2 linked regions of the Pirellula sp. SH-Sr6A genome follow. The protein of the gene in region 1 binds, or shares a complex with, the protein of each later gene. Links are inferred from orthologs where the notes say so. Each region holds a gene or a part of one and is shown on either strand. Other genes may lie near its edges.

Region 1 (7,187 bases):
CCGGCACATTGCCTGCCGCCAATCCGCCCGTAACCGAGCCAGCGCCCGCGCCGTCAACCGAAACTCCCGCCCCCACGACGGAGCCCGTCAAACCCGCTGAAACGCCCGTTCCACTAGCGGAAACGCCCGTCACGGAGCCACCTGTGTCGAGCGAAAACAAGCCGACGGAGCCCGCTGGCGAGCCACCAAAACCACCTGTGTTGGATAATCCCGGTGAGGGAAGCGGCGAAACGCAAAGTCGATTGGACAGGGAGCTAGGGACTGTTCGTTTGGTTTCGTTCCAAGAAGAAAAGCCGCAGTCCGATGTTGCTCCCGCGCCGGCTCCAGTGGAGCCAGCGACAGAATCCGCACAGGCAGAGCCTGCCCCGGCAGACGCCAAACCCGCCGACGTCGTTCCACCGACTCCGGCCACAGAAGGAAACGGTGCGGCCCTCACGCTTGGAGACAAACCGGATGCAGCTCCGCAAGATCCAGCCAGCCCAGCGGTCCCAGCCGTCACACCGATGCGAACACAGACCTTTGAGGAAGTGAAGAGCCAGATCGCGAGAGAGATGGCTTCCGCAACGGCGACGAAAATCATCGACGACAAATTTGAGCAGATCTACAGCGCGATGCGCATCTACCAGGCGGAGCTGGCAACTTACAAGAACCAGCAGGATCAGCCGGGAGGGGACAAGCTGGAGGCTCCCGTCAAACCGGATCTCAATGCCTTGGCCAAAGAACATGGGTTGGATTACGGCACGACCGGCGTCGTGAATTCCGAGTCCATCGCCTTGATGCCTATCGGTCGATCGACGGTAAGTTTGGGAGGCCAATCGCAGGCCATCCCTGTGTCCCGATTTGTCGAAGCCGTCTCGGGGCTTGGAGAAGCTTACAACCCGCTCTTGTCCGTCGCCCTCGCGGGCCAATCGACCTTGCGATTCGTTTTCTGGAAGACCGACTTAGAGCTTCCTTCCACACCGAGCTTTGAATCGGCGAAGGAAAACGTTGCAGCCGTTTGGAAAGTGCAAGAAGCGCAAAAGCTAGCGGAATCCAAGGCAAAGGAGATTGCGGGACGGGTCGGTGCCGGTCAGATCGAAGACGCTTTAACAAGCGACATCGAGAAGAAGCTCGTCGTGGAGCCTTCTCCGTTTACAGCGATGAATCGAATGTTTTTGATGTTCATGCAGCTTCGGATGAGCGGTGCAGACGAAGTCAGTCAAATCGATCAATTGCAGCCGGTGGACATGGCCTTTATGGAGACCGTTTTTGCAGCCAAGCCAGGGGACGCCGTCGTCGCTCCCGATAGGCAGCGGACCGTCTATTACGTGGTGAAGCTCATCGAAACCGCGCCTCCCACGGAAGAATTGCTAGCTAATTTTCAACGAGCTCCTACCGAAGGAGTCTCCGCGTTGGTCTCGCGTGGCAATCAGCAATCGATTCAATCCATGCAGATGAATATTGAAAGCCGGCTCGGATTCCGAAGATACTAACAAATCGAAGTACCATGTCCTACACGATGGTTATTTTTGGGGCGTCTGGTGACCTTACCAGCCGCAAGCTGATACCGGCACTTTACCGCCAGTTCCAGCGTGGCAAACTCCCCAAACCAACGAGGATTGTCGGTGTTGCTCGCAGCCCGTTTACTTCGGAGCAATGGCGGACTCAATTGACGGAGTCGACCGCCAAGTATGTCAAAGGAGACTTTCACGCGGACGTCTGGAACGCCTTCGCGGAGAACATCCATTACCATCCTGGTGACATTGGCAACGACGACGACTTTCGCAAGATCGGAGCGTTTCTCAACGAGATCGAAGGGAGTATTGCCACCGATCGCGTCTATTACTTGTCCACGATGCCGCAGCTTTATGCGACGGCGATCGCGCAGCTCGGCAAAGCGGGGTTGAATACGGAAGAGAATGGCCGCCGGCGGGTCGTTATCGAAAAGCCATTTGGTACGGACCTGTCGACCGCTCGCCAGTTAAACGACTCGATTCACCAAACCTTTCGCGAAGATCAGATCTATCGGATCGACCACTATCTCGGAAAGGAGACGGTTCAAAACATGTTGGTATTGCGTTTTGGCAACACCATCTTTGAGCCGCTTTGGAATCGCAACTATATCGACCACGTTCAGATCACGGTTGCCGAAGAAGTCAAGGTAGGACGCCGCGGTGATTACTACGACAAGTCGGGTATCCTTCGCGATATGTTTCAGAACCATATCTTGCAACTGATGATGGTCACGGCCATGGAAGCGCCGGTGCGTTACACGGGCGAGTTTGTGCGCGATGAGAAAGTCAAAGTGTTGCAAGCCGTGAGGCCTTACCGGGGCAGCGATTTCGCCGAGAATGGCGTGCGTGGTCAATACATCGGTTATTGCGACGAAGAAGGGATCCCGGACGACAGCCAGACCGAGACGTTCGCTGTTTTAAAGCTTTATGTTGATAATTGGCGTTGGCGGGGTGTTCCGTTCTATTTGCGAAGCGGCAAAGCGATGTCGTGTAGAACGACGCAAATCGTTATCCAGTTTCGCGAGCCCCCCCATATGCTCTTCGGGGAGTCCAAATCGTGTCGCCCTGAGGCCGATCGGTTAGTAATTCAGATCCAGCCTGCGGAGGGAATGCAGTTGCATTTCCAATCGAAGGTTCCGGACTCCGATATGAAGCTCCGGTTGAGCGAGTTGGATTTCCGATTCGATTCCAGTGGCAAAGAGCTTCCCGATGCGTATCAGCGGCTTTTGTTGGATGCGTTGGTCGGGGATCCGGGATTGTTTGCTCGAAGTGATGAAGTCGAGCAGGCTTGGCGGATCATCGATCCCATCATCGCAGCTTGGAAGAGCCCTGCGGCACCTACGCTCCACCTCTACGAACCAAGTATGTGGGGACCTACTCCCTCGGCCGAATGGATGGCGGAGCAAGGTCGCAATTGGTTTGACGTTTGCCCCATCATCTAGCAAGTTCGCTAGCAAATGGAATTTTAGGAAATTCCGTTGTAGACGGAAAAACCCGCAAGTTTTAACACCTGGCAGGCCGAAACTCATCTTGTCCGACGAATAGATCGTCTCCGACTCGACAAGGGTTTTATCGATGTCCTGCATGCGTATTCAAAAGATTGTTAGCCTAACGCTACTTGCGGTCATGAGTTCTCAGGTGGGATGTCTCTCCCTGTCGAACATGGGGTTAGGGCCCTTTGGCGTGCCCGTGCCAGTGAGCCCCTACTTTCAAGACAACGAGGAAATGCAATTCCACGTTCACGAGCGTTACGCTCGGGTTCCTATCATGGGGCCTTTGACACAAGGTGGCCCGGTTGCTGCCATCGATCCTCCTAGCGATGACGAAGTCATCCACGCGTTGGAGCGAGCCCGACCTATCCGGGGTGGTGTACCTTTCCTTTACGAAAAGCAACGCAACCGCGTACGCATCGTCAAGGAGAAGATCGCCGACTATATCGACGATCCACGCTTTGTGCCTCTTATCGGTTTCGCCCAGTTGCACCACGCACACTACAAGTGCACGGTCTACTTTGAAGAGCGAACCATCAACGGATGGCCAGTCCCCTACACTCTCGAAGATAAAGAGTCCGTGGAAGTCGTGTACATCGACCACAACCACTTCCACATGTGCGGTGATCCTGATACCGGAGCATCGAGTCCTTACTAAACCGAGCGGGATGTCGGCAAGGACCCGTCGAGAATCTACAAGAGACAGCATGGCAAACCTGCCATGCTGTTTTCGTTTTTAGGGCCATTTAACAAGGCGTTGGGTCGGTTGGAATTCCGAGCAATTTTGCCCAAGCCTGGCACACCGATCCAGCCCTTTTTCCATGGGCGTCGACGGTGACGATGCGTCGGTTGGGATCCGATGGATCGAGGCTCCACTGGAGGTGTATCCAGTTCTTCGGCATCCGTTCGAGAAAGCGGTCCGCCCATTCCACGATGGTGACGGCGGGGGCCTCGAAGAATTCTTCGATCCCCAATTCCAGCAGTTCGTCTTCGTCCGCGACGCGGTAGAGATCCAAATGGTAGATCTTCGGTGACGTCGCAATCTCCTTGACCAGCACGAAGGTCGGGCTGCTCACCTCGATCTCGCTTCCACCCAGCGATTGTGCGAAGAAACGAGTCCATTGCGTCTTGCCAGCCCCTAGCGTGCCGGAGAGTCCGAAGGTGAGAGGGACTTCCAAGCATGCTTTGGCAGCGGCGGCGAATCGTTCGCAATCCGCGAGACTGAAAAGTTCCAATTGAAAAATGCGGGTCATGGCAAATGGGGAACGGGAAGGGAAGAATCACCAGAAGCTTGGTCATGGGCACTTAACCGGAAAACTGGTACACTGACCGGCCTGGATAGGAGGCGTCAGACGGGCGCCATCCCACGGACTTGCCGCGGTTTGCGGCCCCTTTATCACTACGAGCTCATCAATTACCGATTGGATCGCCAATGAGTAGCCTGGACCAGTATAGCTACTGCCCTTGTGGCAACGGAAAGAAGATCAAGTTTTGCAAGTGCAATCAACACTTGGCAGAAATGGAAAAAATCCATCGCATGATCGTTGGCGAGCAGAACGTGGCTGCGTTGGATCGCATCAACGCAGATTTGAAGACAATGCCTTCGGAGCCTTGGTTGTTGGCGATGAAGTGCGAATTGCTTCTCCAGCTTCGCGAATTGGAATCTCTGGAAGAGACATCTGCCAAGTTCATTCGGTTGCAGCCCGATAACCCGTTGGCCAAGCTCTACCGCTCTCTGCTCGCGGTGATTCGCGGGAACACCGAAGAGGGAGCGACGCTGCTCCTCCAGGCGATTGGCGATTCGACGGAAGTTTTGCCACCGATGACAGCGACCGTCGCGCTCAACTTGCTCGAAACCATGGCCCAACGAGGCCTGGCGCTCCCGGCTTTGTTGCATGCCGAGATGCTGATGGATATGGGGGACGAAATCGCTCGATTCGGTTACCAAGCTCACGGGTCGTTGGCGGGTCAAACCAATACAAATATTTTATCGCGTGAGTCTCTCCCGTCTGCGGTTGATGCCGAGTCGGAACCTTACGGCGAAAGGTTGGCCGAAGCGGTCGCTCTCATTTCGTCCTACCGCGTTTCGGCAGGGAAGACCAAGCTGGAGTCGATGCTCCGCGAGTTTGGCCAACAGCCTGCTATCTTGCAGCAATTGCTCTACTGCCATTTGATGCTTTCCGATGCGGACAGCGCTGGTGCCGCTTGCCGAAAGCTGGCCTCCTTGGAAGCGTTGCCCGAACCGCAACGGATTTATTACCAAGCGCTCGCTTATGAGTTGACACCACGAGCAGCGGGTGTGGGCATCGCGGAAGAGCTTTGCCAATACGAGATCGAAGCAGGTGCGGAGCTGGAAGAGAAGATGCTCAGCAGCCCGCACTTGGTCCCGGTTCCTGTGGAGCAGCTCAAAGGTTTGTTGTCTGCCCTGCTTCAAGAAGAAGTTCCTCCCAAGTCTTGTTTCGTTTGCGTCGCCCCAGTGCTGCGCGAGCAATTCGGCGAGCTTGAGGCGAGCCGAACCGGTTCCTGGCTTGCCTTCTATGGCAAACAAACCGATAAGCCCGCGCGATTGGTAACGATGGAGCCGCCGCCGAGCGCTCGACGTGAGTTGCTGGAGCAGGTCAAGCAAGAGTTGGGGCTGACCGGCCTCACGCGAGTCTTGATTCAGAAGCTTCCGACTTCGTATTTGTCGCAGGTCTCTGCATCGATCATTGTGAAGCATCAAGTACCGGCAGAACGCTCGGTTGCTTTCCGCGATGCAACCCGACAATTGGTCTTGGATGCGTTCCTCGATTACCCTCTCGAGTGCATTGGCGAGCAGTCGCCTCGGCAAGCGTCCACGGATCCTAAGCAGCGGATCGCCTTGTTGGCCTTGTTACTGCATTGGCAAGGATCGGGATCCTCCGGATTGAACAATACCCTGTTCCAAGAGTTGCACCATCAGCTTCATTTGACGCAGCCGTCGCTCCAAGCTTCGACAGACGTCTTTGACCAAGTCGGCGGGGCAGCTTATTTTTGGACCGATCTCAAGTCGATCGATCCAGACAGTTTGATCCAGCTGATGCAGTCTGCATTGACTCGAGGTGTGGCTTCGGTCAGCGAAGACTTGGTCCAAGCCAGCGAGCGAATGCAGTGGCCGGATAATCTCAAGTCGTCGGCAGAGTATACCCTTCTCAATTTGAAGGCGCAGTTGGCGACGGATCCGAACGAGGCGGAGAAGTTGTTGCTCCGCATTTCGGAGTTGGCCAAAGAACTTGGTGTTCCCTTGGGCAATGCTGTCTTGGAGCGAGTCGAAATACTCAACAGTTTAGGTCGAGGAGCGGAGGGACGCATATTCCTGGAGAAGTCCCTGCGTGAGAATCCAGAGGACCCTGTCCTCCTTCAGTTCTTGCAAATGGCGATGATGCGCGAGCAGCAAATGCGTGAGCGAACAGGAAGTCTCGGCGGCGGCGAGCCATCGATCTCCCCAAGTTCGAGCAGTGGATCGGGACTATGGACTCCGGATCAACCGGCCGAAAGCGACTCCTCGGGTGGTGGCAGCAAGCTTTGGATTCCCGGCCAGTAAAGATTCATCCCATCCTGGAGTCATTCGAGTCCGCTTTTACCAACTTCCCGCTTTAGCAGCTTTCGCAGAGGGAACTCTGTGAGCCTGACTGCAGTAGGTTTTTCGATCAAGCCGGTGTCTTGCAACAACGCAACACACCGGCTTTTTTCGCATCATCGATGACAAATCGATTCTAACTCCGCGGAACTCCGCCCCCTCCGCGGTTGATTCACCACTGAATTCAATCCATAGCAGCAAGATTGATAAGCTCTTAAAAGTGTCGTAGACGGGACGCGTCACCAATCCGTTCCTGTATTCCCATTGCGAGCTTTGCGCCTTGGCGAGCCACTTCTTCCTGCCGGCAGTTTCTCGCAAAGGCGCTAAGCTCGCACCAATCCAGAACCCAGAGCTTTCTCGCTAAAGCGCTAAGCTCGCAATGGGAGAAAAGGGGATGAAGAGAGGGGATCGTGATGTGTGACGAGCTTTAAAAAGTGATCTGAAGCCAGTCCGATGAAGTTCGCAATTCATTCGATTCCCTCCATCTCTTGTCCCCCATCCTTACCAACTTTGCACCTTGGCGCGCAACTTCCCCCCCCAGGCACCAAGAAGAAGTTTCTCGCAAAGGCGCTAAGGCCCAAAGAAAAGAACCAAACGCAAGAGGAG
Region 2 (7,276 bases), 1.9 Mb from region 1 along the record:
GTCGAAAAGGCTGGCAAGATCATCCCTCACATCGTGAGAGTCGAACGTCATCGTCGTGAGCATGAGCTACCTCTGTTTCAATTTCCAACCCACTGTCCTGAGTGCGGGTCGGTTCTTCAAAAGGATCCTGCCGGGGTCTATATCCGTTGCGTCTCGAAACAATGCCCGGCGCAGTGGCGTCAACGATTGCGATACTTTGCGAGCCGGGATTGCATGGACATTGAAGGCTTGGGGGAGAAGCTGGTCAACCAATTGGTCGACACCGGATTGGTGCTCAGTCTCGGTGACCTGTATCGACTGAAGCTCGATGATCTTCTCCAACTAGAGCGAATGGGCAAGAAATCGGCTGAGAGTTTGCTAGCGGGAATCGCAACAAGCAAGACGCGAGGGCTCAGTCGCGTCCTGAATGCAATTTCTATTCGGCATGTCGGACAACGAGTCGCGCAAGTCCTCGCTAGACGTTTTGGCACGATCGATGCCCTCATCGCAGCGGAATTGACCACCATCTCCTCCACACCCGAAATCGGCCCGATCATCGCTGCGAGTGTTTATGAGTTTCTACGTAGCCCAGAAGGAACCGAGCTCATCGATCAACTACGCGAAGCTGGCGTCTCATTGGCAACCACGGAGGAGGACACCATTGACGCGTCTGGTCTACTCGCCGACAAAACGATCGTCGTAACGGGTACACTGAGCCGCTTTTCAAGAGACGAGATCGAACGTCGGATCATCAAGCTCGGTGGCAAAGCTGCGAGCAGTGTTTCCAAAAAAACCCATTTCGTCGTCGCTGGGGAAGCTGCGGGCAGCAAGCTTGAAAAGGCTCAGTCGCTCGGCATTCCTGTTTTGACTGAGACGGAATTTATCGAACAATTCCTGAGCGATTCCCCTTCCTAACCTCTCACGCTGGATGGTCGGTACCATGGTAATCCGTTCTGTGTTCCTTTTTTCACGATCGATACGTGCTGTATACCAAGCGATTTTAGGTGCAGCCGTTTGTTTTTCCTTTGCCCCTCGAATGGCGGAAGCGTTCGTCAGCGAAGCGAATGCAAAGAAGCCGAACGTTCTCTTTATCTTGACAGACGACCAAGGGTACGGGGATGTATCGGCTCATGGCAACCCTTTGCTGAAAACGCCGAATATGGATCGATTGCACGACGCCAGCTGTCGCTTCACACGGATGATGGTCGCACCCACGTGCGCGCCCACGAGATCGCAGCTGATGACGGGCCGTCATGAGTTCTTCAATGGAATCACCCACACCATTTTGGAGCGAGAACGATTGCGCCTGGACGCTGAGACGCTCCCGCAAGTCCTTCGGTCCGCGGGGTACCAGACGGGAATATTTGGAAAATGGCACTTGGGGGACGAATCCGATTATCAACCGGGCAATCGGGGATTTGAGGAGGTGTTCATCCACGGCGCTGGGGGAATCGGCCAGTCTTACCCGGGGAGCTGCGGAGACGCACCGGGTAATCAGTACTTCGATCCTTGGATTCTCCACAACGGCAAGTTTGAAAAGACCAAGGGTTACTGCACCGATGTCTTCTTTCAGCAAGCGAGACAGTGGATCAATGAACGCTCCGCCCAAGAGAAGCCATGGTTTGCGTGGATCGCTACCAATGCCCCCCACGCCCCCTACATCGCGAGGCCTGAGGATCGAGCCCTTTATGAAGGGAAGGGTCTCAGCGAGAAAGAAGCTAACTTCTTCGGAATGGTCCATAACATCGACGTCAACATTGGCAAAACGTTGGATATGCTGCGGTCTCTCGCGATCGATCAGGAAACGTTGGTCGTGTTCATGAATGACAATGGAGGCACCGAGGGGGGAAAGACCTTCAACTCGGGAATGCGAGGCCTCAAGGGGACTGCATGGGTCGGTGGAACACGAGCGCTCAGCTACTGGTCGATGCCAGGCAAGATTGAACCGGGGGACTGCGACGTGCTGGCGGGCGGAATCGACGTCGCGACGACGATGCTCGACTTCTTAGAAATACCTTCGAGCCAAAAGTTTTCCGAGCAGGTTCAAGGCAGATCGCTTCGAAGATTCTTGGAAGCTTCTGAGAAGCGAGTGTCAGCAGAATGGACCGATCGGACCTTGGTCGCCCATGTGGGACGGTGGGAAAAGGGAGCGTCACCCGATTCATGCCAATACCGAAATGCGTCGATCCGCAACGATCGTTACGGGTTGGTCAGCGTTGCGGGTGGGACGAAACCAGTATGGCAGCTCTTCGATCTTCGGGAAGACCCCGCGCAGAAGACGAATATCGCTAGCCAACATCCTGAGATCGTTGAGTCCCTTTCGAAGGCTTTCGATCGATGGTGGTCTGAAGCGCGTCCAAATATGGTAAACGAAGATGTGCCACTCGCACCGGTGAATCCATTCAAAGTCCTATTCGAGGCTCAAGTCGGGACCGCCCCATCGCGGTAACGGAGTAGACCAGGCTGCACATCGAGCTCGAGACCATCGAAATCGTTCTGATCGATACGTTCCCAAGCCAGAGCTCCCATCACTGCATTGTCGGTGCAGAGCTCCTTCTGCGCAACGATCAGTTCAATACCTCGCGAGGCACAGGCGGTTTCGAGCTGGGTTCGAAAGCGTCGGTTGGCGGCGACTCCTCCTCCCACGCAAAGGCGTCGTAGTTGGGTCCGCTCCATCGCTTGCAGGCTCTTGCCTACCAAACAGTCGATGACGGATTGCTCAAAGGATGCAGCAACATCGGCTTTCTGCGTTTCGCTTAGATCGCAGGTGCTCCAATCCTGTTTTCCCGTCCCACCGATGTGATATCGAACAGCCGTCTTCAATCCGGAAAAACTGAACTCGAGCCTTGTCGGTTGATCCAGCAATGGGCGAGGGAAAGAGATAGCGGTCGGGTCTCCGGTTTCCGCTAGCTTCGATAGCTGTGGACCACCGGGAAAGGGAAGTCCCAACATGACCGCTACTTTATCGAAGCACTCCCCCGCAGCATCGTCGATGGTGCCGCCAAGATAGTGCCATTGAGTCGCCGACTCGCAGCGATAGAGAGTTGTGTGACCTCCGCTGACGACAAACCCCACACACGGGAAAATCGAACTTTCTCGCCCTAAACCGCATGCGTAGATGTGGGCTTGAACATGATTGATCCCAACAAGTGGTTTGTTCCAGGCCAAAGCGAGTCCCTTCGCGGCGGCTAACCCGACCAGGAGCGAACCAGGTAGCCCAGGGTGCGTGGCAACAGCGATCGCTTCCAGGCTCTTTGGCTCGATTCCGGATTGCTTCATCGCGAAATCGATCACTGGCAAGATGCGTTCCAGGTGAGCCCTCGCGGCAATCTCAGGGACGACGCCGGCGAAGGCTTCATGAAGCTCCTCCTGGGTAGCGATGCACTCACCCAAGATCTTTCCGTCGCGAGTCAAAACCGCAGCGGCGGTCTCATCGCATGTCGACTCGATAGCGAGTAGGTAGCGATCGTTGGGTAGTTGTCCGAAAGCCATTTCACTTCGCTTGGTTGCAAGTCGATTCCAGGGGCGTAAACGAGATCCGCATGCCGGTGCACCTTTAGGTGGCAGTTCGTAGTTTGCTGCGCCAATACCCGTAGCCGAAGTAAATCGCGAGCCCAGCCAACAGCCATAGCACCAGCCGCAGCCAGTTCTCGCCTGGCAGGGAAAGCATCAACAACACACATAGAAAGATTCCCATTCCTGGAAACCAGGGTGAGAATGGACATCGGAAAGGTCGGGGTCGATGGGGGTCGGTGACTCGCAATACCAACACAGACCCGCACACGAGTGCGAAGGCGAACAGGGTGCCGATACTGGTCAAGTCGGCCAGGATGTTGAGGGGCAAAAGACTGGCGGCCGCCGCGACCATCAATCCCGTCAGCATGGTTGACTTGTAGGGAGTGCGGAAGGTCGGGTGAATCGCGCCAAAAAATCCATGAGGCAACAGTCCGTCGCGTGCCATCGCCAAAAAGATTCGCGGTTGTCCCATCATCATCACGAGGAGTACCGAAGTGATTCCTGCGATCGCCCCGACGGTTACGATGAATTGAGCCGATTCGAAACCGACTTGCTCAAAGGCCGTCGCGACGGGTGCGTCTTTGTCGATTTGTCTGTAGGGAACCATGCCCGTCAACACACCAGAGACGAGTACATAAAGCAGGGTACAGATCACCAGCGACCCGATAATCCCAATCGGCAAATCTCGTTTTGGGTTTTTGGCCTCCTCGGCCTGAGTCGAAACCGCATCGAAACCGAGATAGGCGAAGATCACACCAGCGGCTCCAGCGAGCATTCCTTTGTCTGACCAACCAAAGATGGGGGAGCCGAAAAATGTAACTCCGCCGTAGCCGTAGGGGGCGAAGTCGTCGGTCCAATTCGAGATCTTGACGTATCGCATACCGGCGATGATGACGAAAAGCACAACGGCAACCTTGACCACCACCATGATCCCGTTAGTGAACGCGCTTTCCTTCACACCCCGCACCAGGATGAAGGTGATGATCGCTGTAATCAACACGGCGGGCAAATCGAAGAAATAGCCAGTCGTGAAAAACGTGTCGGCAGCGACCGTAATCGAATCGCCTGTGGCCCTTATTTTGGTCACGGTTTCATCGGCCGGATTGAAATCGAAGGGTGCATCGGTAAAGCGATGGAGTGCCGAGCCAGGCCCGAACACGTTGATGCCCAATTGGTCTAATAGCTTCTGAAAGTATTTGGACCAACCATGTGCCACCGTCGAGGAAGCGACCGCATACTCGAGGATCAAATCCCATCCGATGATCCAAGCCATCAACTCCCCGAGCGTCGCGTACGCGTAGTTGTAAGCAGAGCCGGCGACCGGAGCCATGGAAGCAAACTCGGCGTAGCAAAGGGCAGCGAAAACGCATGCGAGACCCGCGACGACAAACGAAAGCATGATCGCCGGACCTGCTTGATCCGAGGCGGCCTTTCCAACCAGAACAAAGATCCCCGTTCCGATGATGGCACCCACGCCGAGGGAGGTCAAAGCGACCGGTCCCAGGGTACGTTTTAAGCTTTCTCCCCGTTCCATTTCGCTGACCATTGCGTCCAACGACTTTTTCCGAAAAAGCTGACTGTTTGACATTAGGGATCTGGCTCCAAAAGACAAATTTGATCTATCATACGGGCCCTAGGATCTTAGCAAGAACCCGAAAAGCTAGGAGTCCGCTCTTGACCGTTTTTTGGGTTTTTGCAGCCTTGCATTCTCTCCCCGGCCCGTCCTATGGCGCCTTGATGCTCGGCCTACCCACGTGATGGTCAGAGCTTGGCGTGGAATCCGTCTTAACGATGCTTTCGGAGGTATCTTTCCAGAATGAATTTGGCGTTACTGATTCTCGTGATTCTCTATCTGGTGGGCACATTGCTCATCGGAGCTTGGGCGGGCTCTCGCGTTAAAAACACCTCCGACTTCGCAGTCGCTGGGCATTCGCTCCCACTCTACATGGTGATCACGACCAGTTTTGCGACTTGGTTTGGAGCCGAGACCGTTATGGGAATCCCTGCCAAATTCACCGAAGGTGGACTGCGAGAGGTCGTCGAAGATCCCTTCGGTGCATCGATGTGTCTCGTTCTCGTCGGACTTTTTTTCGCCCAGCGTCTCTACAAGATGAATCTGCTGACGATCGGTGACTTTTATCGCAACCGCTATGGGGTCCTCATCGAGATCCTCTCTTCGATCTTGATTATTTTGAGCTATCTCGGATGGGTCGCCGCTCAGATTACTGCACTGGGATTGGTCTTCACGATCTTGTCAGGTGGAGCAATCTCCCTTCCGGTCGGCATGGTAGTTGGCACGGTGCTAGTCCTTGTTTACGTCATGATGGGTGGGATGTTGGCGGTCGCCTACACCGACTTCATCCAGATGATCGTGCTGGTGATCGGCCTTTCTTATATCGCTTGGTACTCGGCCGGTTTGGCTGGCGGAGCGGACAAGGTTTTTGCATTAGCGAGCGAAAAGGATTGGTTCCGCATCCTCCCCGAATCGAACTTCCACGCTTGGCTCTTCTTTATAGGCTCGGCGATCACCATGATGCTCGGATCGATCCCGCAGCAGGATGTTTTCCAACGCGTCATGTCGGCAAACGACGGCAAGACGGCTCGCAACGGCGCTGTCATTGGAGGGGTCTGCTATCTCCTTTTCGCGTTCGTTCCGATGTTCATTGTGACTTCATCGCTTTTGATCATGCCGGAGAAAGCCAGCGAGCTGCTCGAATCGGACTCGCAAAAGGTCCTACCAACACTCATTCTTGAGAAGATGCCGTTCTTCGCGCAAGTCCTCTTTTTTGGGGCGCTCGTCTCGGCGATCAAGTCGTGTTCATCAGCAACGTTGCTCGCTCCCTCGACGAGCTTCGTGGAAAACATCTTGCGGCACATCTATCCGAAACTGGATGACAAACACATCTTGCTCGCGATGCGTATCTCGATCTTTGTTTTCACCAGCTTGGTACTAACCTACGCGATCTTGATGCAAGGCACGTCGATTTATGAGCATGTTTCCAGCGCCTACCAGATCACCTTGGCCGGTGCCTTTGTTCCTTTGGCGTTTGGGGTATATTGGCGGCGGGCTACGACACAGGGAGCCCTCCTCGCGATTCTCTTTGGCGTCACGGCATGGGGTATCTTGACCTTCGTTCATGGTATGGAGGATGTATTCCCAAGCTCCCTAGGCGGGTTGCTCGCCAGCGTGACTGGGATGCTCGTCGGCTCTCTCATGCCTCAGTTCATGCGATCCAAGCACACGACCGAAAGGGAGTCGTACCCTGTCCACCCCGACCAAATTGGGTAAATGGGAGTCGCAATCGATCGTGGATGATTCGACGATTCGGAAGAGAAGGGATGAGGCTGACTTCCTCGGTGGAATCAGCCTCTTTTAGAAGACTGTCTCTTTTAGAAAACTGCCTTTTCTAGAAGACAGGAAAAACGGTCGAGGGCGACCGCTAGACAGGGCGATCGCCAGATACAGGGCGACCGCTTGTCCGGCGATCACTAGACGGGCGGCCATAAAAATGGGGATACGGTGCTGGCGGGTGGAGTTAGCCGCCGAGATGCCCGAGAACTTGAAGGATCCCGTTCAAGTGAGCCATGCGGGGGCCGTAGCGATCTAGAAAATCGTTGAAGGCGTATTCGCTTTCGGCCAAGTTCTCTTTTTGATCCTCGACCTCGTCAGCCAACGTCTGCAAAAAATCGATCTGAACCTGCGACAAGGATTCCAGTGCATTCTTGCAGGAACGAACCAATTTGGGATGCGAGTTACGCCATTGGGTGATCTCGGATTGCC

Evidence for each region.
Region 2: the proteins of tsaE (region 1) and tsaD are in contact, whole or in part, in a crystal structure (PDB 6N9A), measured with the Thermotoga maritima proteins. The link is inferred for Pirellula sp. SH-Sr6A from one-to-one orthologs. Residues at the interface, in WP_004082108.1 of Thermotoga maritima: Leu37, Gly38, Lys46, Lys57, Val59, Lys60, Ser61, Thr63, Phe64, Thr65, Leu66, Met67, Val69, Pro71, Tyr82, Arg83, Leu84, Asp86, Asp88, Phe89, Asp93, Ile128, Asp130, Glu131, Arg134; in WP_004082750.1 of Thermotoga maritima: Cys10, Asp11, Arg49, His50, Leu82, Gly84, Gly135, Gly136, Glu154, Thr155, Leu156, Asp157, Asp158, Ser159, Glu162, Asp165, Lys166, Arg169, Leu170, Tyr175, Lys213, Thr214, Leu217, Tyr218, Gln221, Arg222, Asn324.

The regions. Positions count from the first base shown.
Region 1 is NZ_CP011272.1:2,339,035-2,346,221, reverse strand. The notes cover bases 2,484-5,200. They hold tsaE (tRNA (adenosine(37)-N6)-threonylcarbamoyltransferase complex ATPase subunit type 1 TsaE), read right to left. Parts: upstream 4,237-5,200; coding sequence 3,730-4,236; downstream 2,484-3,729. Other genes in these bases: VN12_RS09185 (hypothetical protein), read left to right, coding at 4,416-5,200; VN12_RS09195 (hypothetical protein), read left to right, coding at 3,078-3,641; zwf (glucose-6-phosphate dehydrogenase), read left to right, coding at 2,484-2,935. In the rest of the region: VN12_RS09205 (hypothetical protein), read left to right, coding at 1-1,472; more of zwf, read left to right, coding at 1,487-2,483; more of VN12_RS09185, read left to right, coding at 5,201-6,545. UniProt on the Escherichia coli protein: Required for the formation of a threonylcarbamoyl group on adenosine at position 37 (t(6)A37) in tRNAs that read codons beginning with adenine.
Region 2 is NZ_CP011272.1:408,078-415,353, forward strand. Bases 1,437-4,242 are described here. They hold tsaD (tRNA (adenosine(37)-N6)-threonylcarbamoyltransferase complex transferase subunit TsaD), read right to left. Parts: upstream 3,472-4,242; coding sequence 2,401-3,471; downstream 1,437-2,400. Other genes in these bases: VN12_RS01300 (arylsulfatase), read left to right, coding at 1,437-2,428; VN12_RS01310 (amino acid permease), read right to left, coding at 3,536-4,242. Also shown: NAD-dependent DNA ligase LigA, read left to right, coding at 1-894; more of VN12_RS01300, read left to right, coding at 920-1,436; more of VN12_RS01310, read right to left, coding at 4,243-5,083; VN12_RS01315 (sodium:solute symporter family protein), read left to right, coding at 5,312-6,784; VN12_RS01320 (hypothetical protein), read right to left, coding at 7,032-7,276.